DNA from 2 places in the Azospirillum sp. BE72 genome. Region 2 is predicted to be linked to the other one. Evidence: predicted binding sites of a transcription regulator. Region 2 holds the regulator's gene; the other holds the start of a gene.
What was found. Region 2 encodes LexA, which represses DNA repair genes until DNA is damaged. Its sites were predicted from a motif close to ATGTTCTANTTTGGTTC; they were not measured.
Positions count from the first base shown of each region.

Region 1: a site for LexA is predicted at 2,336-2,352, ahead of J2Y49_RS24300 (putative DNA modification/repair radical SAM protein). Genes of this name have one in related genera too.

Region 1 covers NZ_JAVDTO010000013.1:68,601-83,913, reverse strand. Annotated here, with positions in the region: gene J2Y49_RS24305 (UdgX family uracil-DNA binding protein) at 1-1,086, opposite strand, end outside; gene J2Y49_RS24300 (putative DNA modification/repair radical SAM protein) at 1,098-2,309, opposite strand; gene J2Y49_RS24295 (tetratricopeptide repeat protein) at 2,413-4,425, opposite strand; gene J2Y49_RS24290 (DUF2076 domain-containing protein) at 4,828-5,508, shown strand; gene J2Y49_RS24285 (nucleotide sugar dehydrogenase) at 5,599-6,957, opposite strand; gene J2Y49_RS24280 (hypothetical protein) at 7,143-8,009, shown strand; gene J2Y49_RS24275 (neutral zinc metallopeptidase) at 8,040-8,945, opposite strand; gene J2Y49_RS24270 (hypothetical protein) at 9,342-9,566, shown strand; gene infC (translation initiation factor IF-3) at 9,622-10,155, shown strand; gene J2Y49_RS24260 (PAS domain S-box protein) at 10,451-12,454, shown strand; gene J2Y49_RS24255 (D-alanyl-D-alanine carboxypeptidase family protein) at 12,589-13,818, shown strand; gene J2Y49_RS24250 (response regulator) at 13,854-15,313, opposite strand, start outside.
Region 2 covers NZ_JAVDTO010000002.1:506,139-521,451, reverse strand. Annotated here, with positions in the region: gene J2Y49_RS08595 (UDP-2,3-diacylglucosamine diphosphatase LpxI domain-containing protein) at 1-161, shown strand, start outside; gene lpxB (lipid-A-disaccharide synthase) at 158-1,381, shown strand; gene gloA (lactoylglutathione lyase) at 1,406-1,801, shown strand; gene ftrA (transcriptional regulator FtrA) at 1,814-2,830, opposite strand; gene J2Y49_RS08575 (rhodanese-like domain-containing protein) at 2,930-3,328, shown strand; gene J2Y49_RS08570 (hypothetical protein) at 3,338-3,511, opposite strand; gene gltA (citrate synthase) at 3,534-4,847, opposite strand; gene gltX (glutamate--tRNA ligase) at 4,949-6,355, opposite strand; gene J2Y49_RS08555 (ComEC/Rec2 family competence protein) at 6,455-8,665, shown strand; gene lexA (transcriptional repressor LexA) at 8,806-9,528, opposite strand; gene glp (gephyrin-like molybdotransferase Glp) at 9,727-10,956, opposite strand; gene moaC (cyclic pyranopterin monophosphate synthase MoaC) at 10,961-11,461, opposite strand; gene J2Y49_RS08535 (GNAT family N-acetyltransferase) at 11,458-11,931, opposite strand; gene trpC (indole-3-glycerol phosphate synthase TrpC) at 11,936-12,739, opposite strand; gene trpD (anthranilate phosphoribosyltransferase) at 12,739-13,773, opposite strand; gene J2Y49_RS08520 (aminodeoxychorismate/anthranilate synthase component II) at 13,770-14,378, opposite strand; gene J2Y49_RS08515 (STY0301 family protein) at 14,498-14,953, opposite strand; gene J2Y49_RS08510 (divergent polysaccharide deacetylase family protein) at 15,078-15,313, shown strand, end outside.

The DNA of each region.
Region 1 (15,313 bases), on a different contig from region 2:
GAAATGCTTCACCGCGTTGGTCAGGTAGGCGGCGCGGCGCTCGATCCCGGCCTCCTCCAGCGCGCGGCTCAGCAGCTGGCCGGCCGGACCGACGAAGGGCCGGCCCTCCAAATCCTCCTGGTCGCCCGGCTGCTCGCCGACGATGGCGATGACGGCCCCCTCCGGCCCCTCGCCCAGCACCGCCTGCGTCGCCCCCGGCACCAGAGGATCGGCGGCCCGGATGATGCGGTTCAGTTCCGCCAGCGTCGCCGGCTCCTGCCGGGCCATGGCGGCGACGGCCTTGTCGGGGTTGCGGCGGCGCGGGGCCGCGGCCTCCGCCTCGATCATCGCCTGGACGCGGGCGGGGGCGGAGCGGATCATGGCCGGAATGGCGGCGGCTTCCGGCAGGTTGGCCCAGTATTTCCGCGGCATCTCCGCCCGCATCGCGGTGGGGTTCACCCGCGCCGGGTTGAAGGTGCTCTCGTAATAGCGCTGCCAGCCCTCGGCGAAGCGGTCGTCGCGGTCGAGCCCCTCCGGCCTCAAAGCCGCCGGCCCGATTGTCAGCGACCGCCGGTCCCAATGCAGCGATCCCACCGGCGTCAGGATGGTCCAGACCAGACTCTCGAAGCGCTCGACGAAGAAGGGGGCGGTGGCCTCGACGATGAAATGGTCGGGCTCGAACCACGCGACGTAACGTTCCGCCCCATTGGGGTCGCGCACCTCGCGGAAGCGCAGGAAGGCGTGCATCTTGTGCAGGTCGCGCCGCACCGCCTTGTCCAGCAGCGCCAGCCGGTGCACCAGCGGGTCGGCATGGTGGTCGAGCATGTCGCGCTCCCCCCGCAGCACCCGCCGGACCAGCCGGTGGAGCAGGGCGTAGCGTTCCGGATCACGGTGGCAGACCACGCTTTCGATCAGCGCTCCCACCGGGCGCGGCAGCGGAACCGGCGGCGCGTCCGCCGGCAAGGGGGCGGCATCCCCGAACAGCGACGGTGCCTCCCCGCCGCTCCAATCCACCTCATCAGGCTCCACGCCCAGGGCGACCAGCCCGCGCAGCGTACGGCGGAAGCCGTCCAGGTCGGCGCCGCCCTTCAGTTCGACGCGATGCATGATTCAGAACCTCAGAACAGGCTGAGCTGCTTGGGCGGCGCCACCAGCCTTTGCCGCAGGTCGGCGCGGTCGGTCAGCCCGCCCGGATGGTGGTCGGCGGCGATCAGGAAGGCGCGCGCCCGCTTCAGCCCCGACGACAGCCGCGCCACATCCTCCAGCCGCAAGGTGGTGTGGCGCCGCGCCTCGACGATCTTGTCGACCGCCCGCGCCCCCAGCCCCGGCACGCGCAACAGCATCTCGCGGTCGGCACTGTTGACGTCGACCGGGAAGCGCTCGCGGTTCTTCAGGGCCCAGGCCAGCTTGGGGTCGATGCCGAGGTCCAGCATCCCGCCCTCGCCCCCGGCGGCGATCTCCTCCACCGTGAAGCCGTAATAGCGCAGCAGCCAGTCGGCCTGGTACAGCCGGTTCTCGCGCTGCAGCGGCGGCGGCTTGGCCGGCAGGGCGGAGCTGGCCTCCGGGATCGGGCTGAAGGCCGAATAATAGACCCGGCGCAGCCCATAGCGGCGATAGAGCGTGTCGCTGGTCTCCAGCACCGACAGATCGGTGGAGGCATCGGCGCCGACGATCATCTGGGTGCTCTGCCCGGCAGGGGAGAAGCGGCGCTTTTCCTCCTTGGCCTCCAGGATGCGCTCGCCCACCTGCCCCATCACCGCCTTGATCGCGCCGCCGTCCTTCTCCGGCGCGAACTCCTTCAGGCTGCGGTCGGAGGCCAGTTCCAGGTTGATCGACAGCCGATCGGCCCACAGCCCGGCCTGCTCGATCAGCCAGGGGCTGGCCTCCGGGATCGTCTTCAGGTGGATGTAGCCGGCGAAGCCATGGTCGCGCCGCAGCGTGCGCGCCACCAGCATCAGCTGCTCCATCGTGTAATCGGGCGAGCGGATGATGCCGGAGGACAGGAACAGCCCTTCGATGCAGTTGCGCTTGTAGAAGCCCAGCGTCAGCCGGACCACCTCATCGACGCTGAACCGCGCGCGGCGCACGTTGGAGGAGCGGCGGTTGATGCAGTAGGCGCAGTCGAACAGGCAGTAGTTGGTCAGCAGGATCTTGAGCAGCGAGACGCAGCGCCCGTCCGGCGTATAGGCGTGGCAGATGCCGGCCCCGGTGGTCGAGCCGATGCCGTCCGGCCCGCCCGTCCGCCGCTTGGCGCCCGAGGACGCGCAGGAGGCGTCGTACTTCGCCGCGTCGGCCAGAATCCCGAGCTTTTCGAGCAGCGCGTCGTTCACCGTGGAGGCTTCCCTCTCTCTTGAAGATGTTCGCAATATGTTCTTTTGAAAGCAAAAGGCAAGCCGAATGGCGGGGGCAAAATCGCGCCTCCGGCCCGTCCCTTCAGCCCTGCCGCATCGCCTCGCCCAGCTCCCGCAGCACGCCGTCCCAGTCGCCCGGCGCGCCCTGCTGGAACAGCCGGACCGACGGATACCAGACCGTGTCGCGGCGCCCCTGCATCCAGCGCCAGTCGGCGGCGTGGGGAAGCAACGCCCAGGTCGGGTGCCCCAACCCGCCGGCGAGATGGACGGTCGAGTTGTCCACCGACACCACCAGATCCATGGCGGTGATCAGCGCCGCCAGCCCGTCGATGTCGGCCCAGGCATCCAGCCCCGGATCGGCGATGCCGGCGGCGGCGGCCTCCGCGGCGACGTCGCCATATTGCAGGCTGACCAGTTTGACATCCGTCCCGTCCAGTGCCCCGGCCAGCCGGTCGAGCGGGATGGAGCGCAGATGCCCGACCGAGGCGTTCTTGCTGCTCCAGGAAAGCCCGACCAGCCGATATCCATGTCCATGGCCGTCCCCGATCCGCTGCCGCAGTTCCGCCACCCGCCCGGGATCGGCCTTCAGGAAGGGAGGCTGGCGGCCGGCGAAATCCTCCATCCGCCGGCGCATCAGGCGCGGCAGGCTGCCGGCCGGGATTTGCGCGACCACGTCCGGCGCGGTCAGCCGGCGGCTCAACGGTTCGCTGCGCGCAACCACGGTGACACCGGGCAGGCCGCGGGCAAACAGCGGGGCCAGCCGCGCGTCGCAGTCCAGCACCACCCGCATGCCTTCCCCGGCCAGCTGTGGGATCAGGCTGGCGAACATCACCTCGTCGCCCAGCCCCTGTTCGCCCCACACCAGCAGGCTGCCGTCGCCCCGCCCGCCATCGGCCAAGGGCTGCCCGTCCCAAAGCGGCTGGGGAAATCCGACCCGCGGGAACCGGCCGGAGGCCACGGCCCAACCCTGTTCATACTCGTCCCACCCCTCCGCCAGCCGGCCGAGCGTCAGCAGGGCGATGGAGCGGTTGAAGCGGGCCTGAGCGTGGTTGGCCGGGTCGGCCTGCATCGCCTGGTCATAGGCGTCCAGCGCGTTCCCGGCATCTCCCCGCGCCATCAGGGCGGAGCCCAGCGTGTTCCAGCCCGTGGCGAAGCCGGCGTCCGCCGCGACCGCGGCCCGCGCGTCCTGCTCCGCCCGCTCCAGCCTTCCCAGCTTCAGCCAGCCGTCGGCGCGGTTGTTCAGCAGCACGGGATTTCCCGGCAGCAGGACCAGCCCGCGGCCATAGCCGGCCACCGACTCCGCAAGGGAGTCCCCCTGCCGCCCCAGGCCCTTCAGTCGGTTGGCAAGCTCGTTCCACAGGACGGGGTCGTGGGGCGCGAGCGTCACGGCGATGCGTGCGGCCTCCGCCGCCCGCTCCGGCAGCCCCTCCCCCGCCAGCAGCGTGGCCAGGGTGGTGAACGACCAGGCATCCGACAGGTTTCCCAGGGCGATCATGCCGCGACGGTGGATGGCCAGGGCGGCGCCATTTCGCCCCGCCCCCTGCTCCATGGCGGCAAGCCGCAGCAGCGCCTTGGGGGACGCCGGCTCCAGCATCAGCACCGTGCGGAAGCCGTCCCGCGCCCTCGAAGCCTGCCCCTGCGCCTCGCACAGCAGCGCACGGTTCAGGTGGAGGTCGGCATGGAGCGGCGCCGCCGTCAGCAGTGCCTCATACTGCTCCTTGGCCTCGGCCAGCCGTCCCAGATCCTGGAGCAATCCCGCCAGTTGGAAGCGTGTCCCCGCCTCGTCCGGCCGCAGGGTGACGGCATGGGCGTAATGCCGGGCGGCCCGGTCGGGCCGGTTCAGCGCGGCCTGGATCCGCGCCAGATTGACATGGAAATCGGCGACGTCGGGAGTGACGGCGATGGCCTGCGCGATCCGGCCTGCGGCGTCCTCCGGCCGGCCGGTCAGCGCTGCCAGGATGCCCCATAGGTGAAGCGCATGGGGATGGCCGGGGGCGGCATCGAGGATGCGGCGATACAGGATATCGGCTTCGTCGAAGCGCCCGGCCTCCTGATGATCCAGCGCTGCGATCAGCGCTTCCTGCAATGTTGCCATGGCCTCTTATAGGATGGGGGAAATCGCCGGTCCAGGCCCCGTCCAGGCCCGGCCCCCTTGGGGCGCAAATTGTGCGGGTGCCGTCTTGACAGGAAAGCGGGACAGGGCCACGTGCTCATCACCTGGATCCGGGCCCCTCTGGCGACTTAGACGTGGTCGCGATGTCGGATCTCTTCACCTGCTTTTGCGCCGACGGGCGTGACCGCACTTGGAGGGACTGATGTCCTCACCCCTTGGAGCATCGCTGAGATGCCGCCCCCGGCTTCCGGCCCTTCCCGCTCCCGCCGCTTCCCCGACGCGCGCTGCCCCTCCGGCGCGCGGCCGCACCCTTGCGCCGCTTCGGGCAGTCGGCGCCGGCAGCGGAACCTTTCTTTCAACCTCTTCATGAAGACGAGCATCGCCATGGACCACACCGAACGCCAGATCATCGACGACTTGTTCGCCAAGCTGCATCAGGCCGAGGCGCAATCCGGCCCGCGCGATCCCGAGGCCGAGGCGCTGATCCGCGAACGGATCGCCCGCCAGCCGGCCGCCCCCTATCTGATGGCGCAGGCCATCGTGATGATGGAGCAGGCGCTCGCCGCCTCCCAGGGCCGCAACGAGGAGCTGGAGCGTCAGCTGCGCGAGCGTCCCGCCCCTGCCGCCGCCCCGGCCCAGTCCGGCGGTGGCGGTCTGTTCGGCAGCCTGTTCGGCGGCGCCAGCCGTCCCGCTCCGCAGCCGTCATATCCGGCGGCGGCCCCGGCTGCCGCCGCCATGCCGTCCGGTTCGCCGGCCGGTTCGCCCTGGGGCCGTCCGCCGGCTGCTCCCGGCACTCCCGTCTACGGCGACCCGCGCGTCGCCGGCTATGCCCAGCAGCCGCGGGCCGGCGGCGGCTTCATGGCCGGCGCCATGCAGACGGCGGCCGGCGTCGCCGGCGGCATGCTGATCGGCAGCGCGCTGTCCAGCATGTTCTCCGGCGGCGAGGCGGTGGCGGCTGAGGCCGCGACCGCCGCCACCGATGCGGCCACCGCCGCCACCGACCATGTCGAACAGACGGTCGAGGACAGCGGCTGGGGCGATTTCGGCGGCGAAGAGGAGCTCTGAGCCCCGCACCGGTTCGCGGGAGAAGGCCCGCGGGAGGGAGGCGGCCCGCCCTCCTTCCGCGGCCCGGGTTTCTTCAGGCGCCCGGTTTTCTCAGGCCTTCACGATGCGGTCGGCGAAGCCCTCGATGCCCTCCACGGTCCGCATCGCGTTGCGGGTGTCGACCACCAGCGGGCAATGGGCGGCGAGGCTTGGATAGTCGATGCCGTCATGGTCGGTGACGATCACCGCCGCGTCGAACCTCGCTAGCGTTTCCGGTTCCCAGGCGATGGAGGTCCGGCCGGCGAGCGCCGCATGCTCGCGGGTGACCGGCAGCACCGGGATGAAGGGGTCGTGGTAGTCGACCGCCGCCCCGCGCTCCAGCAGCATCTCCATCAGCCGCAGCCCCGGCGACTCACGGCTGTCGTCGACGTTCTTCTTGTAGGCCATGCCGACCAGCAGGATGCGCGACCGGCTGAGCCCGATGCCGGAGCGGCGGTCGAGCGCCAGGGCGAGGCGGTCCACCACATGGCGCGGCATCATCGTGTTGACCTCGCCCGCCAGTTCGATGAAGCGGGTGGAGATCTGGTACTCGCGCGCCTTCCAGGTCAGGTAGAAGGGGTCGATCGGGATGCAGTGGCCGCCCAGGCCTGGGCCGGGATAGAAGGGCATGAAGCCGAAGGGCTTGGTCTTCGCCGCCTCGATCACCTCCCAGATGTCGATGCCCATCGGCTCGAAGACGATCTTCAGCTCGTTCACCAGGGCGATGTTGACGGAGCGGAAGATGTTCTCGGTCAGCTTGGTCGCCTCCGCCGCCCGCGTGCCGGAGACGGGGACCACCTGCGGCACCACCTGCTCGTAGAGCGCCACCGCCAGCCGCCGCGCCCCCTCGTCGTCGCCGCCGACCACCTTGGGGATGGTGCTGGTGGTGAAGGTGATGTTGCCGGGATCCTCGCGCTCGGGCGAATAGGCCAGGAAGAAATCCCGCCCGCTGGCCAGCCCGGTCTCCTCCAGGATCGGCCGCATCACCTCGTCGGTGGTGCCGGGCCAGGTGGTCGATTCCAGCACCACCAGCTGGCCCGGCCGCAGCCTGTCGCGGATCAGGCGGGTGGAAGCCTCGACGAAGCTCAGGTCCGGTTCGCGCTGCGGCGACAGCGGGGTGGGGACGCAGACGATCACGGCGTCGCAGGCGGCGAATGCGTCGGCATCGGTCGTCGCCCGGAACCGCCCGGTCGCCACCGCCCCGGCGATGCGCCCGTCGGCGATCTGCCGGATGTAGGAGCGCCCGCCGTTCAGCGCCGCCGCCTTGGCCGGGTCGATGTCGAAGCCGGTGACCGTGAAGCCGGCGCCCGTCAGCGCCAGGGCCAGCGGCAGCCCGACATAGCCGAGCCCGATCACCGCCACCCGCGCGCTGCGGCCGCGATAGGCGCTTTCCAGAGACCGGATGTCGGGTGCGGTGTCCGCTGTGCTCATCATGCCGTTCCGTTTGAAAGGACTGGGCCGCCCGGACGGGCATCCCGTCTGCAGCAGCCGAATGTGTGACGGCCGGCACGGCTTTGCGCAACCCTCCGTTCCGTATGGGGTGCGGGGATCGGAAACTCTGGCACCGGGATGGCGAAGGGTGCCAATTTGCCGGGAAACGACGGATCCCGCCCGCCATGACGCAGCATTTCCCGCCCCTCCTGCCCCAGCAGATCGCCCCGGTGGACGAGCGCCAGTCGGCGCTGACCGCCCGCCACCTGGGCGGCGATCCCGCGGTGCTCTACGGTTACTTCATGGCGCTCCGCGAGGAGAGCGACCGGGCGCTCGCCGGCCTGCCGCCGGCCGGCGGCAAGCCCTATCCCTATGGCCGCTGCGAGGAGATCACCCGCGACCTCTTCGCCCGCCTGTTGCAGCGTCTGGCCCAGCCGGCCGGCCCGGTGGAGCGCGCGCTGCGCGCCTTCGTCGAGGAGGGCGGCGTGCTGCAAAGCGTCTGGGGCGTCCTGCGCGAGCAGTATTTCCAGAACGCGCTGCAGATCGGCGCGCTCTATGTCGACGTGTCGAACGACACGGTGGTGGTTACCAAGCCGAAGGTGGAGATCCTGCCCATCGAGTCCTCCGGCCTGGTGCCGGTGCGCGACCTCGACCATTTCCGGCAGACGGCGGAGCGCTATTGGGGGGCGACGCTCTACGCCAACCATCTGGCCCCGACCCTGGCTCCCCTGCTGCCGGTCCTGTCGGTCAGCCCCGGCCGGCTGGCGCCCGGCCTGCAATCGGCCTGCGACTACATGATCGGGCTGATGTGCCGCGACCGCTTCCGGGGTGCCGAACGCTGGCTGGAGACCGCCCCCGCCCCGCCCGCGGAACTCGCCGCCGCCTGTCTCGCCACCATCCCCGCCGACCTGCGTCCGCTGACCGGCCAGCCCCGGCTGGAGGCGGTGGCCGCCTGCCGCCGCGCGCGGGAAGCCGCCTGCTGGGCCGACCCCGACTGGCGCACCGCCCGCGTGCTCGACTATCTGCGGCTCATGCGCGGGGCGGGGAGTTAAGTCCCTCCCCCGCCCTCAAGCCTGCTCCCTTTACAGCCGGTCCGTGCCGAAGGTGTCGCAGGCCTCGATCCGGCCGCTTTCCAGGCCGGTGCGGAACCAGCGGACGCGCTGGGCGGAGCTGCCGTGGGTGAAGCTGTCGGGGCTGACGGTGCCGCTCGCCTGACGTTGCAGGCGGTCGTCGCCGATGGCACTGGCGGCGGTCAGCGCCTCTTCGACGTCGCCGGGCTCCAGCATGCGGCGGTCGCGGTTGGCGTGGTTGCCCCAGAGTCCGGCGAAGCAGTCGGCCTGCAGTTCCAGCCGCACCGACAGGGCGTTGGCGTCGGCCGGGTTGCGTGCCCGCTGCTGCGCCGCCTGCACCTGCTCGGAAATGCCCAGCAGGGTCTGCACATGGTGGCCGACCTCATGGGCGATGACATAGGCCTGGGCGAAGTCGCCCGGCGCCTGGAAGCGGTCGCGCAGCTCGCGGTAGAAGCCGAGGTCGATGTAGAGCTTCTGGTCCATCGGGCAGTAGAAGGGCCCCATCGCCGCCTGGGCCCGGCCGCAGCCCGACGACACCGTGCCGGTGAACAGCACCAGCGTCGGGTCCTGGTACTGGCGCCCCATCTGCTGGAACAGGCCCCGCCAGGTGTCCTCGGTGTCCGCCAGCACGACGGAGACGAAGCGCTTCAACTCGTCGTCGGCTTGGCTGCGCGGGGCGGCCTCGCCGATCTGCGTCCGCCCGGCCGTGCTCCGGTCCGCCGGGTCGCCGCCGTTGAGCAGGACCGTCGGGTCGACGCCCAGCACCACCGACACCAGCAGCAGCACGACGACCCCGCCGATGCCCAGCCCGCCCTTGCCGATGCGGATGCCGCCCCGGCCTCCCCCGCCGAAACCTCCCCCTCCCTGGCCGCGCCGGTCCTCGACATTCTCGCTTTCCCGTCCGCCCTGCCACCGCATCGCCGCCCTCCTTCCGGCCATCCTTCGTGATGGACCGGTGGAGACGAAACCATGGGGCCGCCCGCGCGTTCCCTGGAGGCTCCTTAGCCAGAAGGAGAGCCAGAAGGAGGAGATGAGCGGAGCAACTTGAAAAAACCTCTCCCCACCCCCATCTCGGGACATGGCCGACACCGCATTCGCGGTGCGCTTCCCTGCCCCCTCCGGTTCATCGAGGGGGAGCTTTCCTCGGGGAACGCCGGTCTTTTGGGGGCATGCCCGTTCCGGGGCCGGTCCCGCTTATCGGAGCCTTGCCGGGCGGTGTCCGCCGCAACGGCTCCCGTTTCAAGACGCCACACTCACAAAGAGCCGGCCGGCCCCCGAGTCCATCGGTCCGCCCATCCGGCCTGGAGGATTTTCATGACGACCCCGATCCTGTCGACCGCTTCCCATTCCACCGGCCATTTCGCCGCCCAGTCCGCGCTTGCGCCGGCTCATCTGGCCGCCACCCGCCGTTCCACCCACTCCTCTGCCGGCCATTTCGCCGCAGTTGACGGCAAAAAGTCGGATTTCCGCTCCAATCCGGAGCCGTCCGGCTTGACCCGGGGCGAACTGCGGCAGATTGTGCTCGACATCCTGGGCTGAGACTCTCGGCCCGGGCTCGTCCCTTTCTACCCCTCCACAGCCATAGGAGATCACCATAGCCAAGCTCTACGACGCGGACCCCGTCCGCGAAGGCCCGCGCCTCAACCGTGAAATCACCGCCCGGATGGTCCGCCTCGTCGGCGCCGACGGCGAGATGGTCGGCGTGGTGCCGCTCCGCCAAGCGCTGGAAGCCGCCGCAGATGCCGACCTCGACCTCGTCGAAGTGGCGCCCCAGGCGGATCCGCCTGTCTGCAAGATCCTCGATTACGGCAAGTTCCGCTTCGAGGAGCAGAAGAAGGCCAACGAGGCGCGGAAGAAGCAGAAGATCATCGAGCTGAAGGAAATCAAACTTCGGCCGAACATCGACGATCACGATTACGACGTGAAGATGCGCTCCGCCATCCGCTTCATCGAGGAAGGCGACAAGGTCAAGATGACCATGCGCTTCCGCGGTCGCGAGATGGCGCACCAGGATCTCGGTCTGAACGTGCTCGTCCGCGTGCGCGACCAGCTCCAGGACATCGCCAAGGTCGAGCAGATGCCCCGGGTCGAAGGCCGCATGATGGTCATGGTGCTGGCCCCGCGCTGAGCGCGGGTCCGGTCCTTGCCAAGGGGACCATGCGGGGCGGTCCGCCGCCCCGCCCCTTTTTCCCACCTCCTTTCCCTCTCTTTTCCCGTTGCCGGACCCTTTTCCGACCGGCCCCGGTCCCGACGATTGAAAATCCCTTCTCGGATTGCCCGAGGGCTCTTTCAGGAATATTTCGCGTGATGCGGCGGAATAATACCTGACTATTCGCATTGGGTTATTGACCCTGTCGGCATCGACCGCGGATCATCGGGAGCCTTGTTTCCTCTCCCCTCCCGTGTCCCGGAAAGTCGTTGTTATGAAGGTTGAACACGCCACGTCCGCCTGGGAGCCCATCTCCGGTGAGCGGCGGTTCCAGCTGCTGGTCGACAGCGTCGGCGATTACGCGATCTATCTGCTCGATCCGAACGGGATCGTCAGCAGCTGGAATTCCGGGGCCGCGCGCTTCAAGGGCTATACCGCCGACGAGATCATCGGCCGGCATTTCTCCAGCTTCTACACGGACGAGGACCGCGCCGCCGGGGTGCCGCAGCGGGCGCTCGCCACCGCCTTGAACGAGGGCCGCTTCGAGGCGGAGGGCTGGCGCGTCCGCAAGGACGGCACCCGCTTCTGGGCCAGCGTGGTGATTCGCGCCGTTCGCGACGAGACCGGCACGCTGATGGGCTTCGCCAAGGTCACCCGCGACATCACCGAACGCAGGATCGCCGAGGAGGCACTGCGGCGCAGCGAGGAGCAGTTCCGCCTGCTGGTGCAGGGCGTGGTCGACTACGCGATCTTCATGCTCGACACCACCGGCCGCATCAGCAGCTGGAATGCGGGCGCGGCGCGGATGAAGGGCTACGGCGCCGACGAGATCATCGGCCGGCATTTCTCCAGCTTCTACACGGACGAGGACCGCGCCGCCGGAATGCCGCAGCGGGCGCTCGCCACCGCCTTGAACGAAGGCCGCTTCGAGGCGGAAGGCTGGCGCGTCCGCAAGGACGGCACCCGTTTCTGGGCCAGCGTCGTCATCGACGCCATCCGCGACGAGAGCGGGGTCCTGCGCGGCTTCGCCAAGATCACCCGCGACATCACCGAACGCCGCAAGGCCCAGGAGGCGCTGGACGAGGCGCGCGAGGCCCTGGCCCAGGCGCAGAAGATGGAGGCGGTCGGCCAGCTGACCGGCGGCGTCGCCCACGATTTCAACAACCTGCTGCAGGCGATCAGCAGCAGCCTGGAACTGATCGAACAGCGGCTGGAAGCCGGCCGCACCGACATCGCGCCCTTCGCCGCCACCGCGCGCGCCGCGGTGGATCGTGCCTCCACCCTGACCCGGCGCCTGCTGGCCTTTGCCCGGCGCCAGCCGCTGAAGCCGGAGCGCGCCGACCTGAACGCGCTGGTGGCGGGGCTGTGGGACCTGCTGCGTCGGTCGGTCGGCGAGACGATCCGGCTGGAGCGCCGGCTGGAGGAGCCGCTGTGGCCGGTCCATGCTGACGTGAACCAGATCGAAAGCGCCCTGCTGAACCTGGTCATCAACGCCCGCGACGCCATGCCCGGCGGCGGAACCGTGACGGTGGAGACCGCCAATGCCAGCTTCGCCGCAGCCGACCTCGTCAACGATCCCGGGGTGGCGCCCGGCGATTATGTGGCGATGACCGTGCGCGACAGCGGGACCGGCATGCCGCCGGACGTGCTGGCCCGCGTCTTCGAGCCCTTCTTCACCACCAAGCCGATCGGCCAGGGCACCGGCCTGGGGCTGAGCCAGCTCTACGGCTTCGCCCGCCAGTCCGAGGGCTTCGTCCGCATCGACAGCGCGGTCGGCCGGGGCACGGCGGTGCATCTGTGCCTGCCGCGCGATCATGCCGCTTCCGCCCCCGTCTCCGACGAGGGAACCGCACCGGCCGAAATCCCCGTCCCGCCGCCGGGACGGGCCGGGGCCGGCCGGGGCACCGTGCTGGTGGTGGAGGACGAGGAGCTGGTCCGCATGCTGCTGGTCGAGGTGCTGGAGGGCGACGGCTACACCACGCTGGAGGCCGCCGACGGCACCGAGGCGCTCGCCTGGCTGGGCGAAGCCGGAGCGGTCGACCTTCTGGTGACCGATGTCGGGCTGCCCGGCCTGAACGGCCGCCAGCTGGCGGAGATGGCGCAGGCGCGCGATCCCGACCTGAGGGTGCTGTTCCTGACCGGCTATGCCTTCCAGGCATTGGACGACCGGCCCGGCGACGGCGCCGATGGGCTGGGCCGCAACACGCGGGTGCTGGTCAAGCCGGTGGCGGTCGACGCTTTCCGTGCCATGGTCGGCTCCATGCTGTCCGGCCGCTGACGCCCGCCGGAGGACAGCCCCGCTCCACTCCGCTCCGCCCTGTTCCGCCCGCCCTCTCCACCCCATGGGGGAAACCACAAAGCCGACAGCGCCCGTGCCGCAGCGGGGCTGCGCCAACCGCCGGACCTGAGACGATGCCCCTGCTCGCCCGTGCTTCGACGCCACCGCTCTCCCTGACCGCCTTCGCGGTCCTGTTGGGCGCGGTCCTGTTGGCCGCGATCCTGCTGGTTTCGCAGCCGGCCTGGGCCAAGGGCAGCCGCAAGGCGGATTGGGCGCCGGTGGCGGCGGAGATCCTGATGGAGGCGGGCAGCGGCAAGGTCCTGCAGGCGCGCAACGCCGACACCCCGACCTACCCGGCGTCGCTGACCAAGATGATGACGCTGATGCTGACCTTCGAGGCGCTGGACCGCGGCACGCTGCGGCCGGACCAGCGGCTGGTGGTGTCGCGGCATGCAGCCTCGATGCCGCCCTCGCGGCTGTGGCTGGCGCCCGGCAGCACCATCACGGTGGAGCAGGCGATCCTCGCCCTGGTCACCCGCTCGGCCAACGACGCCGCGGTGGTGCTGGCGGAGGCGCTGGGCGGCAGCGAACCGGCCTTCGCCGGCAAGATGACCGCCCGTGCCCGCGCGCTCGGCATGCGCCGCACGGTGTTCCGCAACGCGTCCGGCCTGCCCGACCGGCTGCAGCGGACGACGGCGCGCGACATGGCGATCCTGTCCCGCGCGCTGATCCGCCGCCACGCCGGCCACTACGCCTATTTCCAGCGCCGCAGCTTCGACTGGCAGGGCACGACGGTCCATGGCCACAACCGCCTGATGGCGCGCTATCCCGGCATGGACGGCATCAAGACCGGCTACATCGCCGCATCCGGCTTCAACCTCGCCGCGTCGGCGGTGCGGGACGGGCGCCGCCTGATCGCCGTGGTGATGGGCGGCCACAGCGCCGCCACCCGCGACGACCGCGTCGCCGACCTGCTGGACATCGGCTTCAAGCGCCCGACCAGCCCGGCCAGGCCGGCGCCCGCCACCCCGGATCTGGTGATCACCAGGAAGAGTTCGACGGCCGCCGAACGCAGCACGGCGGTGAGCGTCGCCGTGCCCTCCGCCAAACCGTCCACCGGGTCCGCCGGCGGACCCTGGTCCATCCAGGTCGGCGCCTTCGCCAACCGTGCCGCCGCGGCGCGCAGCGCCGGCGACACCGCCAAGCGCTTAGGCGCGCTCGCCGCCGGCGCCAGCCCCGAGATCGTCCGCTCCGGCGGCCTCTACAAGGCCCGGCTGACCGGCTTCCCTGCCGCGAACGCCGACGCCGCCTGCGCCGCCCTGAAGGCTGCCGGCCATGGCTGCTTCGCGGTGGAGGGGCGGTAATCCATCGCGGGGCGCCGCCGACCGGATCGTGTCCCCTACAGCACCGCCGCGATGTGCCCGATCAGCGCCGAGGGCGGGATGGGCTTGGACAGGATGCGGATGCCGGGTTCGGTGCCCAAATCCTGCAGCTCCGCCTTCTCGGCATAGCCGGTGACGATCAGGACCGGCAGATCGGGGCGGTGATGGCGGGCGAGGCGGCTCAGATCGGCCCCGGTCATGCCGGGCATGGCGAAATCGGTGACCAGGATGCCGATCCCGTCATCCGCCTCCAGCAGGGCCAGGGCTTCCTCGCCGGTGGCGGCCTCCGTCACTGTCATTCCGGCCTCGGCCAGCACCGCGGCGTTCGCCATGCGGACCAGGGCGTCGTCCTCCACCAGCAGGACGCGGGCGGGGGCGGCCGGCAGGGGCGGCGGTTCGGCGACGGCGGAAGCGGCATCGGCGGCATCGGCATCGGCGGGCGTCCCGGCCGAGGTACAGGCCGCGGGATGAGCCGGAGGATCAACCGGAGCATGGGGCAGGTACAGGGTGACGGCGGTGCCAAGCCCGAGATGGCTTTCCAGGCGCATCCCGCCGCCGGACTGGGCGGTCAGGCCATGCACCATGCTCAGCCCCAGCCCGCTGCCCTGCCCCACCGGCTTGGTGGTGAAGAAGGGCTCGCAGGCCCGCGCCAGCACGTCCGGCGGCATGCCGGTCCCGCTGTCGCGCACGGTCACGGCGACATAGCCGCCGGGCGCCAGGGCGGGTGAAATCCCCTCCTCCGCCGCCTTGTCCTCCGCCACCTTGTTCTCCACCGACAGGCTGGTGACGGCGATGGTCAGGGTGCCGCCGTCCGGCATGGCGTCGCGGGCGTTGATGGCGAGGTTCAGCAGGGCGATGTCGAACTGGTGGGGATCGACCAGGGCCGGCGGCACGGCGGGCGGCATGGCGGCGTCCCGGTCGATGCGGATGCGGATGGCACCGCCCAGTGTGCGTTCCAGCAGCGTCGCCATTCCCGCCACCTGGGCGCCGAGGTCGACCGGCGCCGGGGCCAGCCGCTGGCGGCGGGCGAAGGCCAGCAGATGCTGGGTCAGGGTGGCGCCGCGGTCGACCGCCTGGCCTGCGACCTCCAGCGCCCGGCGGCTCTCCGCCGCGCGCAGCTCGCCGCCGGTCTCCAGCAGATGCAGGCTGGAGCGCACCGCCTGCAGCAGGTTGTTGAAATCGTGAGCCACCCCGCCGGTCAACTGGCCCAGCGCCTCCATCTTCTGCAGCTGGCGGACATGCTCCTCCGCCTCGTCGCGGGCCTCCACCGCCTGCCGGCGTTCGCTGAGCGCGCGGTTCGCGGTCTCGTAGGCGAGGAACTGGCGCGCCATCGCCCACAGCATCAGGGCGAGCGCCACCGCGCTGACCAGCCCGGCGGCGGCGATGATCATCGCCTGGCTTTCCCAACGGGCGAGGATCTCCGGCCGCGTCCGGCTGACCCCGACCACCAGCGGATAGTTGCGCAGCACCTGGAAGG
Region 2 (15,313 bases):
TGCCGACCATGGGCGTCACGACGGTCGAGAAGGCTGCCGCAGCCGGGCTGCGCGGTATCGCGGTGGAAGCGGGCGGCAGTCTGTTGGTCGACCGTGCGGCAGTGGCGGAAGCGGCCGACCGGCTCGGCCTGTTCGTCACCGGCATCGAGATTCCGCAATGAACGTCAACCCGGCGACCGATGTGGCGGCCGATGACGGCCCGACCCTGTTTCTGATCGCCGGTGAGCCGTCGGGCGACGCGCTGGGCGCACGGCTGATGGCGGCGGCAAAGCGGCTGACCGGCGGCAAGGTGCGCTTCGTGGGCATCGGCGGCGAGAAGATGACGGCGGAGGGGCTGGTCAGCCTGTTTCCCATGGGCGAACTGACCCTGTTTGGCATCTTCGAACTGCTGCCGCATTTGCCCAACCTGATCCGCCGCATCGACCAAACGGTTGCCGAGATCGTCCGGCTGCGCCCCGACGCCGTGGTGGGCATCGATTCGCCCGGCTTCACTGTGCGCGTGGCAAAGAAGGTGCGGGCCGCGGCGCCCGCCATTCCGCTGATCCACTATGTGGCGCCTACGGTGTGGGCCTGGAAGCCCAAGCGGGCGGCCAAATATGCCGCCATCTATGATCACCTCCTCGCTGTTTTGCCCTTCGAGCCTCCCTATTTCGAGAAAGAGGGGCTGGCCTGCACTTTCGTTGGCCATTCGGTCGTCGAGGGTGGGGCGGGGAAAGGTGACGGTGCGGCATTCCGCGAGCGGCATGGCATCGCGCTGGACGAGCGGATCGTCGCCGTGCTCCCGGGCAGCCGCAAGGGAGAGGTATCGCGTCTGCTGCCCGATTTTCGTGCGACGCTGGACCTGTTGCGTCCAATCCATCCCAATCTGGTGGCGGTTGTGCCGACCGTGGCGACAGTGCGCGACCGCGTCGCCGCCACCATCGCCGACTGGCCGGTCCGTGCCCTGCTGGTGGAGGGAGACGCCGAGAAGTACGATGCCTTCGCGGCGGCGGAGGCGGCGCTCGCCGCATCGGGAACCGTCGCGTTGGAACTGGCGCTCGCGCGGCTTCCGACTGTCATCGCCTACCGGTTGAATCCGATCACCGTCGCGCTCTATCGCCGGCTGATCCGGGTGAAGTACGTCAATCTCGTCAACCTGATGCTCGATCGGATGCTGGTTCCGGAACTGCTGCAGCGGGACTGCCGGCCCGATAGACTGGCGGCCGAGTTGAGGCGTTTGCTCGACGATCCGGCGGCGCGCCAGGCGCAGATCGACGGAGTTGCCGAGGTGGCCCGCTGGCTGGGGCAGGGGGATACTCCGCCCAGTGAACGCGCTGCCCGCACCATCCTGGACGTCGTTCAAGAACGCCGCTCCAGGACAGCTGAACAACCGCCCAGTTAACCGCCAAGCGGGAGAATAGAGACCATGAGCGAATTCCGTCTGCTGCATACGATGCTGCGCGTACTGGATCTGGAGAAGTCTTTGGACTTCTACACCCGTCTGCTCGGCATGAAGCTGCTGCGCCGCAATGACTACGAGGGTGGCCGTTTCACCCTGGCCTTCGTCGGCTATGGCGAGGAATCCGATACCGCCGTCCTGGAACTGACCCACAACTGGGACCAGAAGGAGCCGTACGAGATCGGCACCGCCTATGGTCACATCGCGCTCGGCGTTCCCGATATCTACGGCACCTGCGAGAAGTTGGCTGCCGAACGCGTCAAGATCCCGCGTCCGCCCGGCCCGATGAAGCACGGCACCACCGTGATCGCCTTCATCGAGGATCCCGACGGGTACAAGGTCGAGCTGATCGAGACTAAGTGACCGTTTTGCCGGTTAACCGTTTTCAACAGGGGCGCGGCCGGTAGCGGCTGCGCCCTTGGTGTATGTGGCGGGAGCCGGATCGCGGCGGAAGTGCGCCCGGTACGTGGCCGGGCTGATCCCCAGACGCTGGCGGAAGTGATGCCGCAAGGTGGCGGCGGAGCCGAAGCCGGCGAGGGTCGCGACCTCTTCCACCGGCAGGCTTCCGCGTTCCAGCAGATCACGGGCGCGGTTCAGCCGCTCCGTGGCCAGCCATTCGCCGGGCGTGGTGCCGGTCAGCGCCTGGAACCGGCGCAGGAAAGTGCGCAGGCTCATGCCGACGTGCGAGGCCATCCTTGACAGGCTGTGATCCTCCGCCAGAGTTTCCCGCAAATGGTCGAGCAGCGGTCCCAGACGGGCGCCCTCGCGGGCGATGGGCACCGGAGCCTCGATGAACTGAGCCTGCCCGCCCTCGCGGTGAGGCTGGACCACCAGCCGGCGGGCGACGCTGTTGGCGGCCTCGGGTCCGAAATCGCGGCGCACCAGATGAAGGCAGAGGTCGATGCCGGCCGCGCTGCCGGCAGAGGTCAGGATGTTGCCCTCATCCACATAGAGAACGTCAGGCACCACGCGGATGTCTGGATAAAGCTCCCCAAGGGTTGCGGCATAGCGCCAGTGGGTGGTCGCGCGGCGGCCCTTCAGCAGGCCGGCGGCGGCTAGCACGAAGGCACCGGAGCAGATCGAGAGGATGCGCGATCCCCGGGCGTCGGCCCGGCGCAGCGCCTCCATTAGTTGGACAGGCACCGGTTCGCGAGCGCCGCGCCAGCCGGGAATGACGATGATGTCGGCTTGGTCGAGCAGATCGAGCCCGCCATCGGCCTCGATGCGGATTCCGCCCATCGCCCGCAATGGGCCGGAATCGAGGGCGGCGACGGAGAAGCGATACCAATCGGGGCCAAGCTCAGGACGTGGGAGACCGAACACCTCGACGGCCACGCCGAACTCGAAGGTGCACAGACCGTCATAGGCGAGCGCGACGGCGAGCGGGGGCATGGCATTTGGCATGATCTGTACGATAGCCGGCAGTCGTGCCACTTTCCAGCGGAAGCGGCGATTGGAATGATGTGGCCGGCAACCGATCAGGAGAGTTCCATGGCCAGTCCCGTCACCGACATTCCGGCCGCATCGTCGGCAGATGCCGCGATCCATTTTGCCCGCAAGCTGTCGTTGGAGACCGATTGCTGGGATGTGCATGAATCACTGAAATCCGGCAGTCCCGACTTCGTCCTGCTCGACGTGCGCGGTCCGGCGGCCTTCGCCAAAGGGCATGTGCCGGGGGCGCTGAACCTGCCGCATGGCAAGATCACCGAACGGCGGATGATGGAGTGGCCGGAGGGCACGCTGTTCGTCGTCTGTTGCGCAGGCCCGCACTGCAACGGTGCGGATCGCGCGGCCTTGCGGCTGGCGCGGATCGGGCGTCCGGTCAAGCTGATGATCGGCGGCATAACGGGCTGGATCGACGAGGGCTTCGCGTTGGACAGCGGGAGCTGAGCGACTGCCTCAGATAAAGGCGATCCCGGCGACCAGGGCCAGGATCAGCAAATAGACGATCATCCGGCGAACCCGCCAGCCAAGCGGTGCCCGGTTGTCGTTGGCCGGCGAGCGCAGGCGCACACGCCGGGCCGGAACGATGTACGCAGTCGGGTCCTGGGCAGCTCCGTTGGAGCCGCCCATTCCCACATGTGCTGTTGGCCGGTTAGCCACGCTCGGCCAGCGGCACGAACGGCCGCTTGGTGTGGCCGGTGTAGAGCTGACGCGGACGGCCGATCTTCTGCACCGGGTCCTCGATCATCTCCTTCCACTGGCTGATCCAGCCGACGGTGCGGGCCAGCGCGAACAGCACGGTGAACATGCTGGTCGGGAAGCCCATCGCCTTCAGGATGATGCCCGAATAGAAATCGACGTTCGGATAGAGTTTCTTCTCGATGAAGTACTCGTCCGACAAGGCGATCTTTTCCAGCTCCATCGCGATGTCCAGCAGCGGCTCGTCCTTGATGCCGAGTTCGCCGAGGACCTCGTGGCAGGTCTGGCGCATGACCTGGGCGCGCGGGTCGTAGTTCTTGTAGACCCGGTGACCGAAGCCCATCAGGCGGAAGTTGTCGTTCTTGTCCTTGGCGCGGCGGACGAACTCGGGGATGCGATCCACCGAGCCGATCTCCTCCAGCATCTTCAGCACGGCTTCGTTCGCACCACCGTGGGCCGGACCCCACAGCGAGGCGATGCCGGCGGCGATGCAGGCGAACGGGTTGGCGCCCGACGAACCGGCCAGACGGACGGTCGAGGTAGAGGCGTTCTGCTCGTGGTCGGCATGCAGGATGAAGATCTTGTCCATCGCCTTGGACAGGATCGGGTTGACCTTGAACGGCTCGCAGGGCGTGCCGAAGGTCATGTAGAGGAAGTTCTCCGCATACGACAGGTCGTTGCGCGGATACATGAAGGGCTGGCCGGTCGAATACTTGTAGGCCATCGCCGCGATCGTCGGCATCTTGGCGATCAGGCGGTGCGCGGCGATCTTGCGCTCGACGAGATCGTTGATGTCCAGCGAGTCGTGGTAGAAGGCCGACAGGGCGCCGACGACGCCGCACATGATCGCCATCGGGTGGGCGTCACGGCGGAAGCCGCTGTAGAACTTGGTCAGCTGCTCATGCACCATCGAATGGCGGCGCAGGATGTTTTCGAAATCCGTGCGCTCTGCCGCGGTCGGCAGGTGGTTGTTGAGCAGGAGGAAGCAGACTTCCGGGAAAGTGGAGTTCTCGGCCAGTTCGTCGATGGCATAGCCGCGGTGCAGCAGGACACCCTCGTCACCGTCGATGTAGGTGATGCCCGACTCGCAGCTGCCCGTGGAGGTGAAGCCCGGATCGTAGGTGAAATAGCCGGTCGCGGCGTAGAGCTTGCGGATGTCGATCACGCTCGGCCCGACGCTGCCGTGCAGGATCGGCATCGTGACCTGCTTGCCCGTCTTATTGTCGATGAGGGTAACGGTGTCCTTGCCGTCCTCGGTCTGGGTCATCTCGGCACGTCCTTATCGTTGAGGGTGGGGCTTAGGCGCCCTTTTTTCGTCGGCGCAGCATAGTTCCATGGCAGCCTGATGGCAACGCACGGAAATGACCATTATGCTGCACCCGCTGCATCGCGGATGCGAGAAAGCGTCGCTTCCCGACCCAGCAGTTCGGCCACCTCGAAGATCGGCGGCGACACCGTCGAACCGGTCAGCGCTGCCCGCAGCGGCTGTGCCACCTTGCCCAGCTTTTCGCCCCGTGCCTCGGCGAAGGCACGGACCTGCGCCTCCAGCGCCGCGGCGGTGAAATCCGGTTCGCCGGCAAAGGCTTCGGCCAGTTCCTTCAACAGTCCGCGGCCCCTTTCGTCAAGCAGCGCGGATGCTTTTTCGTCATAGCTGAGCGGCTGCGCCGCGACATAGAAGCGGGCGCTCTGCGCCAGATCGACGACCGTACGGGCCCGCTGCTTCAGGCCGTTCATCGCCCGCGTCAGAAGGTCGCGATCCGCGTCGGTCAGGCTGCGGCCGAGGTCGGCCTCCAGCCGCGGGGCGATCAGCCCGAGAAGCCGGGTATCGTCGGCCAGACGCATATAGTGGGCGTTGAGATTCTCCAGCTTGGCGAAATCGAAGCGCGAGGGCGAGCGGCCGATGCTCTCCAGGTTGAACCACTCGATCGCCTGTTCGGTCGAGATGATCTCGTCGTCGCCATGCGACCAGCCGAGCCGCAGCAGGTAGTTGCGCACCGCCTCCGGCAGATAGCCCATGTCGCGGTAGGCATCGACGCCCAGCGCACCGTGACGTTTGGACAGCTTGGCGCCGTCCGGCCCGTGGATCAGCGGGATATGGCCGAAGCGCGGCAGCTCCCAGCCCATGGCGTGGAAGATCTGGATTTGCCGGAAGGTGTTGGTCAGATGGTCGTCGCCGCGGATGACGTGGGTCACGTCCATGTCGTGGTCGTCCACCACCACCGCCAGCAGATAGGTCGGCGTGCCATCGGCGCGCAGCAGGATCAGGTCGTCCAGCTGGGCGTTCTGGACCGTGACCTCGCCCTGGACGAGGTCGTTCAGGACCGTCTGGCCTTCCTGCGGCGCCTTCAGGCGGATCACCGGGGCGACGCCGGGAGGCGCGTCGGATTCGGGGCGATCGCGCCAGCGGCCGTCATAGCGCATCGGCTGTCCGGCGGCCTTCTGGGCGGCGCGCATCTCCTCCAGCTCTTCCGGGCTGCAGTAGCAGCGGTAGGCCTTGCCGGCGGCCAGCATCTGGTGTGCCACCTCGGCATGGCGGTCCTTGCGCTCGAACTGGCTGACCGCGTCGCCGTCCCAATCCAGGCCCAGCCATTGCAGCCCGTCCAGGATGGCGTCGACCGCCGCCTGGGTCGACCGTTGCCGGTCGGTGTCTTCGATCCGCAGCAGGAACTTGCCGCCGGTGTTGCGGGCGTACAGCCAGTTGAACAAGGCGGTGCGGCCACCGCCGATGTGCAGAAAGCCGGTCGGCGACGGAGCGAAGCGGGTGACGACGGTCATCGGTCTCTCAATTTCCGGTTCGGCGCTGGTATGATGCGCCGGTGGTTCGACACCGTGGTTTAACACAGCCACCGGGCTGGGGGGCAATGCGATGCGCGCATGGACGGTCGTAAAGGGGGGCGCGGGCGGCATCGCTGCGTTGGGAGGCCGTCGCCTGTGACTGTCGCCGGCTGGCCGGAGGAGGAGACGGACGGTCCAGTTGGGTCCGGTGGGCGGTGGCGGCGCCAGTGGATTCGCATCGGGAGGCGACTCGCGTCCCTGGCGGAGGCGGAGGGGGGCCGCTGGATCCTGTGGCTTCCCGTCGCCTTCGGGGCAGGAGTGTCGCTGTATTTCGGCCTGATGTCGGAGCCGGACTGGTGGATTGGGCCAACGGCCTGCGGGGCGTGTGCCGTGCTGCTTCTGGTCCTGCGGCGCTGGTTCGCGCTGTTCGGCGCGGCGATGGCGCTGCTGATGGTGGCGGCGGGGTTCCTGGTGGCGCAGGGGCACAGCGCACGGGTGGCGGCGCCGGTGCTGACCCGCGTCGTCACGGGTGCGACCATCACCGGCCGTGTGATGGCAGTGGAACGGCGGCCGGGTGCCACCCGCATCACGGTGCGGGAACCGACGGTCAGCCGGCTGCCGCCCGAACAGACGCCAGCCGCGTTGCGTATCCGCCTGCCGGACCGCCATGCGGCGCCCGATCCCGGATCGGTGGTGCGGCTGCGTGCCACGCTGCTGCCGCCCCGGGCACCGGCCGAACCGGGCGCCTTCGACTTTCAGCGGCGGGCCTGGTTCATGGGGCTGGGCGGGACCGGTTTCGCCACCGGTGCGGTGGAATTGATCGAGGTCCCGCCGGTCACGGGCTGGCAGGTGGTGACGGTGGCCTTCGAGCGGGCGCGCGGCGTGATCGCCGAGCGGGTGGCCGCGACCATCGGCGATCCGGTGGAGGCGAGGGTCACCACGGCGTTGCTGAATGGGGAGCAGTTCGGCATCCCGGACGAGACATTGGAGGATTTCCGGAACAGCGGGCTGGCGCACCTGCTGTCGATCTCCGGCCTCCATGTGGGCATTGCCGCCGGCATCCTGTTCTATGTGGTCAGGGCCTTGCTGGCGCTGGTGCCAGCCATCGCCCTGCGTTGGCCGATCAAAAAGATCGCGGCGCTGTTCGGCATTCTGTCGGCCTTGGCCTATACGCTGCTGGTCGGGGCGCCGCTGCCGACCGTGCGGTCGGTGTTGATGACCGGCATGGTGATGGGCGCGATCATGCTGGACCGCCACCCGTTGAGCATGCGGTTGGTCGCCTTCGCCGGGCTGGTCACCATCGCCATGGACCCGGAGGGGATGCTCGGCCCCAGTTTCCAGATGTCCTTCGCGGCGGTGGTGGCGCTGATCGCCGCCTTCGAGCGCGGCAGTCCGCGACTGGCGGAATGGCGCAGCGAGGCGGGGTGGTTTCTGCGCGGCCTGCTCTATGTCGGCGGCATCCTGCTGACCAGTGTGGTGGCGACGCTGGCGACACTGCCGTTCGCACTCTTCCACTTCCAGCAGATCGCCTTCTATGGCGTGCTGTCCAACCTGATTGCCATTCCGATCACATCCTTCTGGGTCATGCCGTGGAGCTTGATCGCCTACGCGCTGATGCCCTTCAGGCTGGAGGCGCCGGCGCTGATCGCGATGAACTGGGGCGACAGGGCGGTGATCTGGACCGCGGAGTTCTTCGGCCGTCTTCCCGGGGCCTCCCTGACCATGCCGGCGATGCCGGTTGAGGGGTTCGTAGCGTTGGTGCTGGGCGGCATCTGGCTGTGCGTCTGGACCCGGCGGTGGCGCTGGCTGGGGCTGCTGCCGGTTCTGGCAGGGCTGGCTTCGCCGGCGCTGGTGACGCGGCCGGACGTGCTGGTCGCGGGGGATGGGACTGTGATGGCGGTGCGGATGCCGGACGGTCGCCTCAGCGCTTCGAGCAAGACTGGGGGCCGGGTGATCGAGACATGGCGGGAGCGCGATGGCGAGCGCTCGGGAGCCGATCCATGGCCGGCGGCGGGGGGATGGAGCGAGGGAGAGCGGTCGCTGAACTGCGATGCGCTGGGGTGTCTGTACCGGGTCAAGGGAAGGACTGTCGCCCTGCCGCGGTTGCCGGATGCGCTGGACGAGGATTGCGGGGCGGCCGATGCAGTGGTGACGGCGGCGGTGGCGCGGGGATGCCGGGCCGGGGTCGCGATCGACCGCTGGGCGCTGCGGCACGAGGGGGCGCATGCGCTGAGGGTGACGGAGGACGGAATAGAGGTGGAGACGGTGCGGGGGATCAGGGGGGATCGGCCTTGGACCGGGGGGAGGTGAGGGGGCGGCCGAGGTTATGCCCCCACCCTAACCCTCCCCCGCTCTCAGCGGACCTATGGTCCGCCTGCCGCGTCAGCACAAAGCGAAGCTTTGTGCGAGAGCTGGGCGGGGGAGGGGATTGGAGTCTGGCGGGAAAGGCCTCAGTACTTCCGCACCAGACCGACCAGCTTGCCCTGCACGCGGACGCGGTCAGCGCCGAAGATGCGGGTTTCATAGGCGGCGTTGGCGGGCTCCAGGGCGATGGTGTTGCCCTTGCGGCGCAGGCGCTTCAGCGTCACTTCGCCTTCGTCGACCAGGGCGACGACGATGGTGCCGTTCTCCGCCGCGTCGCAGCGCTGGATGATGATGGTGTCGTGGTCGAGGATGCCGGCCTCCACCATCGAGTCGCCGGAAACCTCCAGCGCGTAATGGTCGCCGGCGGTCAGCATCGAGGCGGGGATGTCGACGAAGGCGCTGTTGTCGCGCAGCGCCTCGATCGGCGTGCCGGCAGCGATGCGGCCATAGAGCGGGAGCTGCACCGTCTCGTTCGCGGCGGCCGGGGTGGGGGCGGGCGGCGCGGTGTCGCGGCCAGCGAAGGCGAAATCGCCCTTGATGACGTTGGGCTGGAATTTCGGCTTGGGCGCGGTGTGGGCGCGGGCGGCGTCCAGGCCTTCGGGGAGGCGGAGAACCTCCAGCGCGCGGGCGCGGTGGGGCAGGCGGCGGATGAAGCCGCGTTCCTCGAGACCGGTGATGAGGCGGTGGATGCCTGACTTGGACTTCAGCCCCAGGGCGTCCTTCATCTCGTCGAACGACGGCGAGACACCGCCCTGGCCGAGCCGTTCGTGGATGAACAGCAGCAATTCGTGCTGCTTGCGCGTGAGCATGGATGCCTCCCGGCCGTCGCCAGACTGAAGATGGAACAAAAACTAAACGTTGCTCCATGTTCTAGTTTGGTTCCTGCCGTCCGTCAAGCCCCCCATCGGCTTCTTTTAGAACTTGAGTGGAACATTCGGAACGCCGTGGAACAGTTTCCCGGGTGATGTTCAACTGTTCAATCCGTCGTCCAAGCGCTGTGTTCAAGTCTAGATGCTGAGTGCTCCATCGGTCAAAGGCAGCACGGTCACCATGGCGCCGGCCGGCTCCGGGTCGGCGTTGGGCGGGCGCGGGATCAGGCAGTCGGCCTGGGCGTAGAGCGTGGTGATGGCGCTGTCCTGCCGGGCGAAGGGCGTGGCGGTGAGGACGCCGTCGGGGCCGGCGGCGAGGGTGGCGCGCAGATATTCCTCGCGCCGGTCGTTGGCCTTCAGCGCGACGGTCAACCGGGCGCGCAGGGGCAGGCGGTCGTCTTCGGGCGGCAATCCCTGCAGCAGGCGCAGAACAGGGCGCAGGAACAGGACGGCGGTGACCCCCGTCGATACAGGATTGCCGGGTAGGCCCAGCAGCGGCACCCCGCCGGCGCGGCCGAACATCAGCGCCTTGCCCGGCCGCATCGCCACCGTCTGCACCTCCAGAGCCATCCCTCGGTCGGCCAGCACGTCGCGCACGAGGTCGTAGTCGCCATGGGCGGCACCGCCGGTGGTGACCAGCAGGTCGCAGCCGACGGCCCCCTTCGCCATGGCGGCGACGCTGTCGGGCGTATCCTTGGCGACGCCCAGATTATGGGCGAGCCCGCCCTGGGCGGCGACGAGCGCGCAGAGGCCGAGCGCGTTGGTGCTGACGATCTGGCTCGGCCCCAGCGGATCGCCGGGCAGGGCGATCTCGTCCCCGGTGGCGAGGATGGCGATGCGCGGCCGGCGGTGGACCGAAAGCCAAGGTACATTCCCACCGGCGGCCAGCGCGATGTCGCGGGCGGTCAAACGGCGGCCCTTCGGCAGAAGTTCCTCACCAAGAGTGAAGTCGAAGCCGGCCTGACGGACGAACCGTCCGGCGGCTACGGCCCGGCCGATCCGAACCGTCGCGTCGTCGGCGCTGCAATCCTCCTGCATCACCACGGCGTCGGCGCCATCGGGCAGGGGGGCGCCGGTGAAGATGCGCACCGCTTCGCCGGGACCGACGCTGCCGGCAAAGGCATGGCCGGCGGAGGATTCGCCGATACGGCGCAGGGAGATGGGAGAGTCGGCAGCGGCGGCGGCGATGTCGGCGGAGCGGACCGCCCAGCCATCCATGGCGGCAGCGTGGAAGGGTGGCTGGGTCAGCCGGGCGACCACCGGTTCGGCCAGCACGCGGCCGAGCGCGTCGGGCAGAGCCACCGTCTCCGCCGGCAGAGGGGCGAAGGCCGACAGGATGCGGGCGCGCGCCTCTGCGACGGAGATCATGGCGTCAGGCTCCGGCCGATGGCGCGGTTGCGGCAGTGCCCCATTCGCCGCTCTTGCCGCCAGCCTTGTGCAGCAGGCGAACGTCCGTAATGGTCATGCCGCGGTCCACCGCCTTGCACATGTCGTAGACGGTCAGGGCCGCGATGGTGACGGCGGTCAGCGCCTCCATCTCCACGCCGGTCTGGCCCTTCAGCTTGCAGGTGGCGGTGACGTCCACCGCGTTGCGGGCCGGGTCGCAGGAGAGGTCGACCTTGACGGAGGTCAGCATCAGCGGATGGCACAGCGGAATCAGGTCCGGCGTGCGCTTGGCCCCCATGATGCCGGCCAGCCGGGCGACCGACAGCACGTCGCCCTTCTTCACCCCGCCCTGCATGATGAGCGCCAGGGTTTCCGGCTGCATCAGCACGGTGGCCGCGGCGGTGGCGGTGCGTTCGGTGTCCGCCTTGTCGGAGACATCGACCATCACCGCCTTGCCCTCGGCGTCGAAATGGGTGAAGCCGCTCATGCGACGGTCTCCCGCAAGGGTTTCTCCATGAAGACGCTGACGCCGTTCTCTTCGTAGCAGGCGTAGGGGCCGCGGTCGGAGAAGCCGGCCTTGCGGTAGAGCCCCAGCGCCTCGGGCTGATGGATGCCGGATTCCAACAGCAGGGCGGTCAGCCCCTCCGCCCGCGCCTGCTCCTCCAGGCGGGCCAGCAGCCGTTCGCCGATGCGGTGGCCGCGGGTGGCGGGATCGACGAACATCCGCTTGACCTCGCCATAGCCCGAGGGATCGACGCGCAGCGCGGCACAGCCGACCGGAACGCCGTCCTTGCGGGCGACGAAGAAGCGCAGGTCCGGCGCCTCCAGTTCCGCGATGTCGAGGAGGTGGCAGGTGTCGGCCGGATAGAGCTCCAGCAGATAGCGGTCCAGCGCGGCGACCAGCGCGACAACCTGATCCTGGCGCGGGCTTTCCGTGGCGATGGTGATGTCCGGCATGGGCTTAGACCGGAGCCAGCAGGGCGCGGGTGGCGGCAGTCACGTCGGCCTGCCGCATCAGCGATTCACCCACCAGGAAGCAGCGTGCCCCGACCTTGGCCATGCGCGCCAGATCGGCCGGGCTGTAGAGCCCGCTCTCCGCGACCAGCATGCGGTCGGCCGGCACGTTGGCCGCAAGTTCCTCAGTCGTCGCGATGTCGACCGCGAGCGTCTTTAGGTTGCGGTTGTTGACGCCCAGCAGCGGCGTCCGCAGCAGCAGCGCGCGGTCCAGTTCGGCGCGGTCATGCACCTCCACCAGCACGTCCAGCCCCTGGGCGAGGGCGGCGTCCTCGATTTCCGCCGCTTGGGCGTCGGACAGCGATGCCATGATGATGAGGATGCAGTCGGCACCCAGCGCGCGGGCCTCCACGATCTGATAGGGATCGACCATGAAGTCCTTGCGCAGCACCGGCAGATCGACAGCGGCGCGGGCGGCGACCAGATACTCGTCCTTGCCCTGGAAATAGGGCTCGTCAGTCAGGACCGACAGGCAGCTGGCCCCGCCGTCGCGGTAGGCACGGGCCAGCGCCGGCGGATCGAAATCGGCGCGGATCAGGCCCTTGGACGGGCTGGCCTTCTTGATCTCGGCGATCAGGCCGTAGCGCCCGGCCTCCACCGCGGCGCTCAGCGCCCGGATGAAGCCGCGCGGCGGGTTGGTCTCGTTGGCGGCCTTGGCCGCGGCCTCCACTTCCGACAAGGGGCGGGCGGCCTTGCGGGAGGCGACCAGAGCGCGCTTGTCGTCGTTGATGCGGGTCAGAACGTCGCTCATCAGGCCACCGCCTCGTTGGTGATGGCGACCAGCCGGCGCAGGCGGTCGCGGGCGCCGCCGCTGTCGATGGCGTCGGCGGCCATCGCCACGCCCTCCTTCAGCGTCGCGGCCTTGCCGGCCACCAGCAGGGCGGCGGCGGCGTTCAGCAGCACGATGTCGCGGTAGGGGCTGCGCACCCCGTCGAACAGGGCATGGATCGCCTCGGCGTTGACCTGGGCGTCGCCGCCCTTGAGGTCCTCGATGCGGGCGCGGGGCAGGCCGGCATCCTCCGGCGTCACCTCGAACACCGTCACCTCGCTGTCCTTCAACTGGGCGACGGTGGTGGGGCCGGTGGTGGTGATCTCGTCCAGCCCGTCGGAGCCATGGACGACCCAGGCCGTTTCGGATCCCAGACGCTTCAGCACATGGGCCAGCGGCTCCACCCACTGCTTGGAGAAGACGCCCAGCACCTGCCGCCGGGCGGTCGCCGGGTTGGCGAGCGGACCCAGCAGGTTGAAGACCGTGCGGGTGCCGAGTTCGACGCGGGTCGGGCCGACGTTGCGCATGGCGAGGTGGTGACGCGGCGCCATCAGGAAGGCGATGCCGGCATCCCACAGCGCCTTGCGCACCAGCGCGAAGTCGCAGTCGAGGTTGACGCCGAGGGAGCCCAGCACGTCGGCGGCACCGGATTTCGACGAGATGGCGCGGTTGCCGTGCTTGGCCACCGGCACGCCGCAGGACGACACCACCAGCGCCGCGGCGGTGGAGATGTTGTAGGTGCCGACCCCGTCGCCGCCGGTGCCGCAGGTGTCGATGGTGCCGGGAGGCGCTTCGACCGGGATCGCCTTGGCGCGCATGACGCGGGCGGCGCCGGTGATCTCGTCCACCGTCTCGCCGCGCACGCGCAGAGCCATCAGGAAGCCGCCCATCTGCGACGGGGTGGCATTGCCGGACATGATGATGTCGAAGGCGAAGCCGGCCTCGGCCTCGGTCAGGGCGGCGCCGGTGGCGACCTTGCCCAGAATGGCCTTCATATCGGACAGATCGCCGCTCATGCTGCGCTCTCCAGGGCCGCGGTTTCCGGCCGGGGACGGGTCAGGTCCAGGAAGTTCTGCAGGATCTTGTGGCCGTGCTCGCTCTCGATGCTCTCGGGATGGAACTGCACGCCGTGGATCGGAAGCTCGCGGTGGGCCAGCGCCATGATCAGGCCGTCGGCGGTCTCGCCGGTCACCTCCAGGCAGGCGGGCAGCGTGTCGCGCTCGACGATCAGCGAGTGGTAACGGGTGGCGCGGAACGGGCTGGGCAGGCCGGCGAGCACGCCGCGGCCCTTGTGCCGGATGCTGTCGACCTTGCCGTGCATGGGAACCGGCGCGCGGATCACCCGGCCGCCGAAGGCTTGTCCGATCGACTGGTGGCCCAGGCAGACGCCCATCAGCGGCAGGCGGGCCTTGGCCGCGGCGTCGATCAGGGGAAGACAGATGCCGGCGCGGTCGGGATCGCAGGGGCCGGGGGACAGCACGATGCCCTCGGGACGGAGGGCCATCGCCTCCTCGACCGTCAGGGCGTCGTTGCGGCGGACCTGCACGTCGGCGCCAAGCTCGCCCAGGTAGTGGACGAGGTTGTAGGTAAAGCTGTCGTAGTTATCGATGAGCAGCAGCATGCGCCTTCCGCCTTCCACCTTCGCCCGGATCGTCGGGGCCGTTCCGCCCCTGTTCCAACGACCGACACCCTAGCCGCTGAGGGGGCGGATTTCCAGCCTCCGCGCAGAACTCCGCGGCATCAGCGGCAGTCGAGCTGCGGCAGGGTCTTCGGATCGTCCAGCACGGCGCCGCGGATGTCGGTTTCCAGCGTCAGGGTGCAGCGGCGGATCTGGCGTGGCAGGTCGGCGGCGAGCGTCGCCTGGGTGTTGCGGTAGCGGCAGACGAGGAAGACGTTCTCCCGCCGCGAACCTGGGAACTCCCAGACCTGGACGATGCTGCGCCCGCGCCGCACCTCGCGGTCGGGGGCGAGCGTCGCGGGCGCGGCCGAGGTCATCTGGCTGGCGCGGTCGCCCTCGATGATGGAAATGCCGGCGAAGCCGTGGCTGTCGCGGCCGGGGTAGGGCGACCAGCCGCCGGGGGCGTCGGGCTGCGCTTGGACCGTCAGGCTGGTTGGGCAATCCAGCCCGTTGGCGGCCGGCGCCGGTGTCGCGGCGACGGTCGAAAGCAGGGCGGCGATGACAAAGATGGGACGCATCTGGAGGACTCTACAGGATGGGCTCGGCCGGGCGGGGCAGGTGATGCCGTGACGGCCTTTTGCACCGATTGGGCGATTGCGGTCACGGCGGCAGGGTGCCACTGTGCGGCGCCCCGGTCGCAGGATGGACGTCGTCACCATGGCCCGCAAGGCGCCTTCGAAAGCCCGCAAGTCTCCGCTTCCCCCCTTCCTTTCCAACCCCTTCGTCCTGGCGCTGGCGGCCGTCGCCGCGGTGTTCGCCGTGGCGATGGGGGTGGCGACACTGAGCGGTGGAGGGGCCGGTGGAAGGGCCGGTGGAGGGTCCGGCGGTGAGGCGGCCAAGCCGGCGCCGGTCCAGCAGGCTGCCCAGCAGCAGGGTGG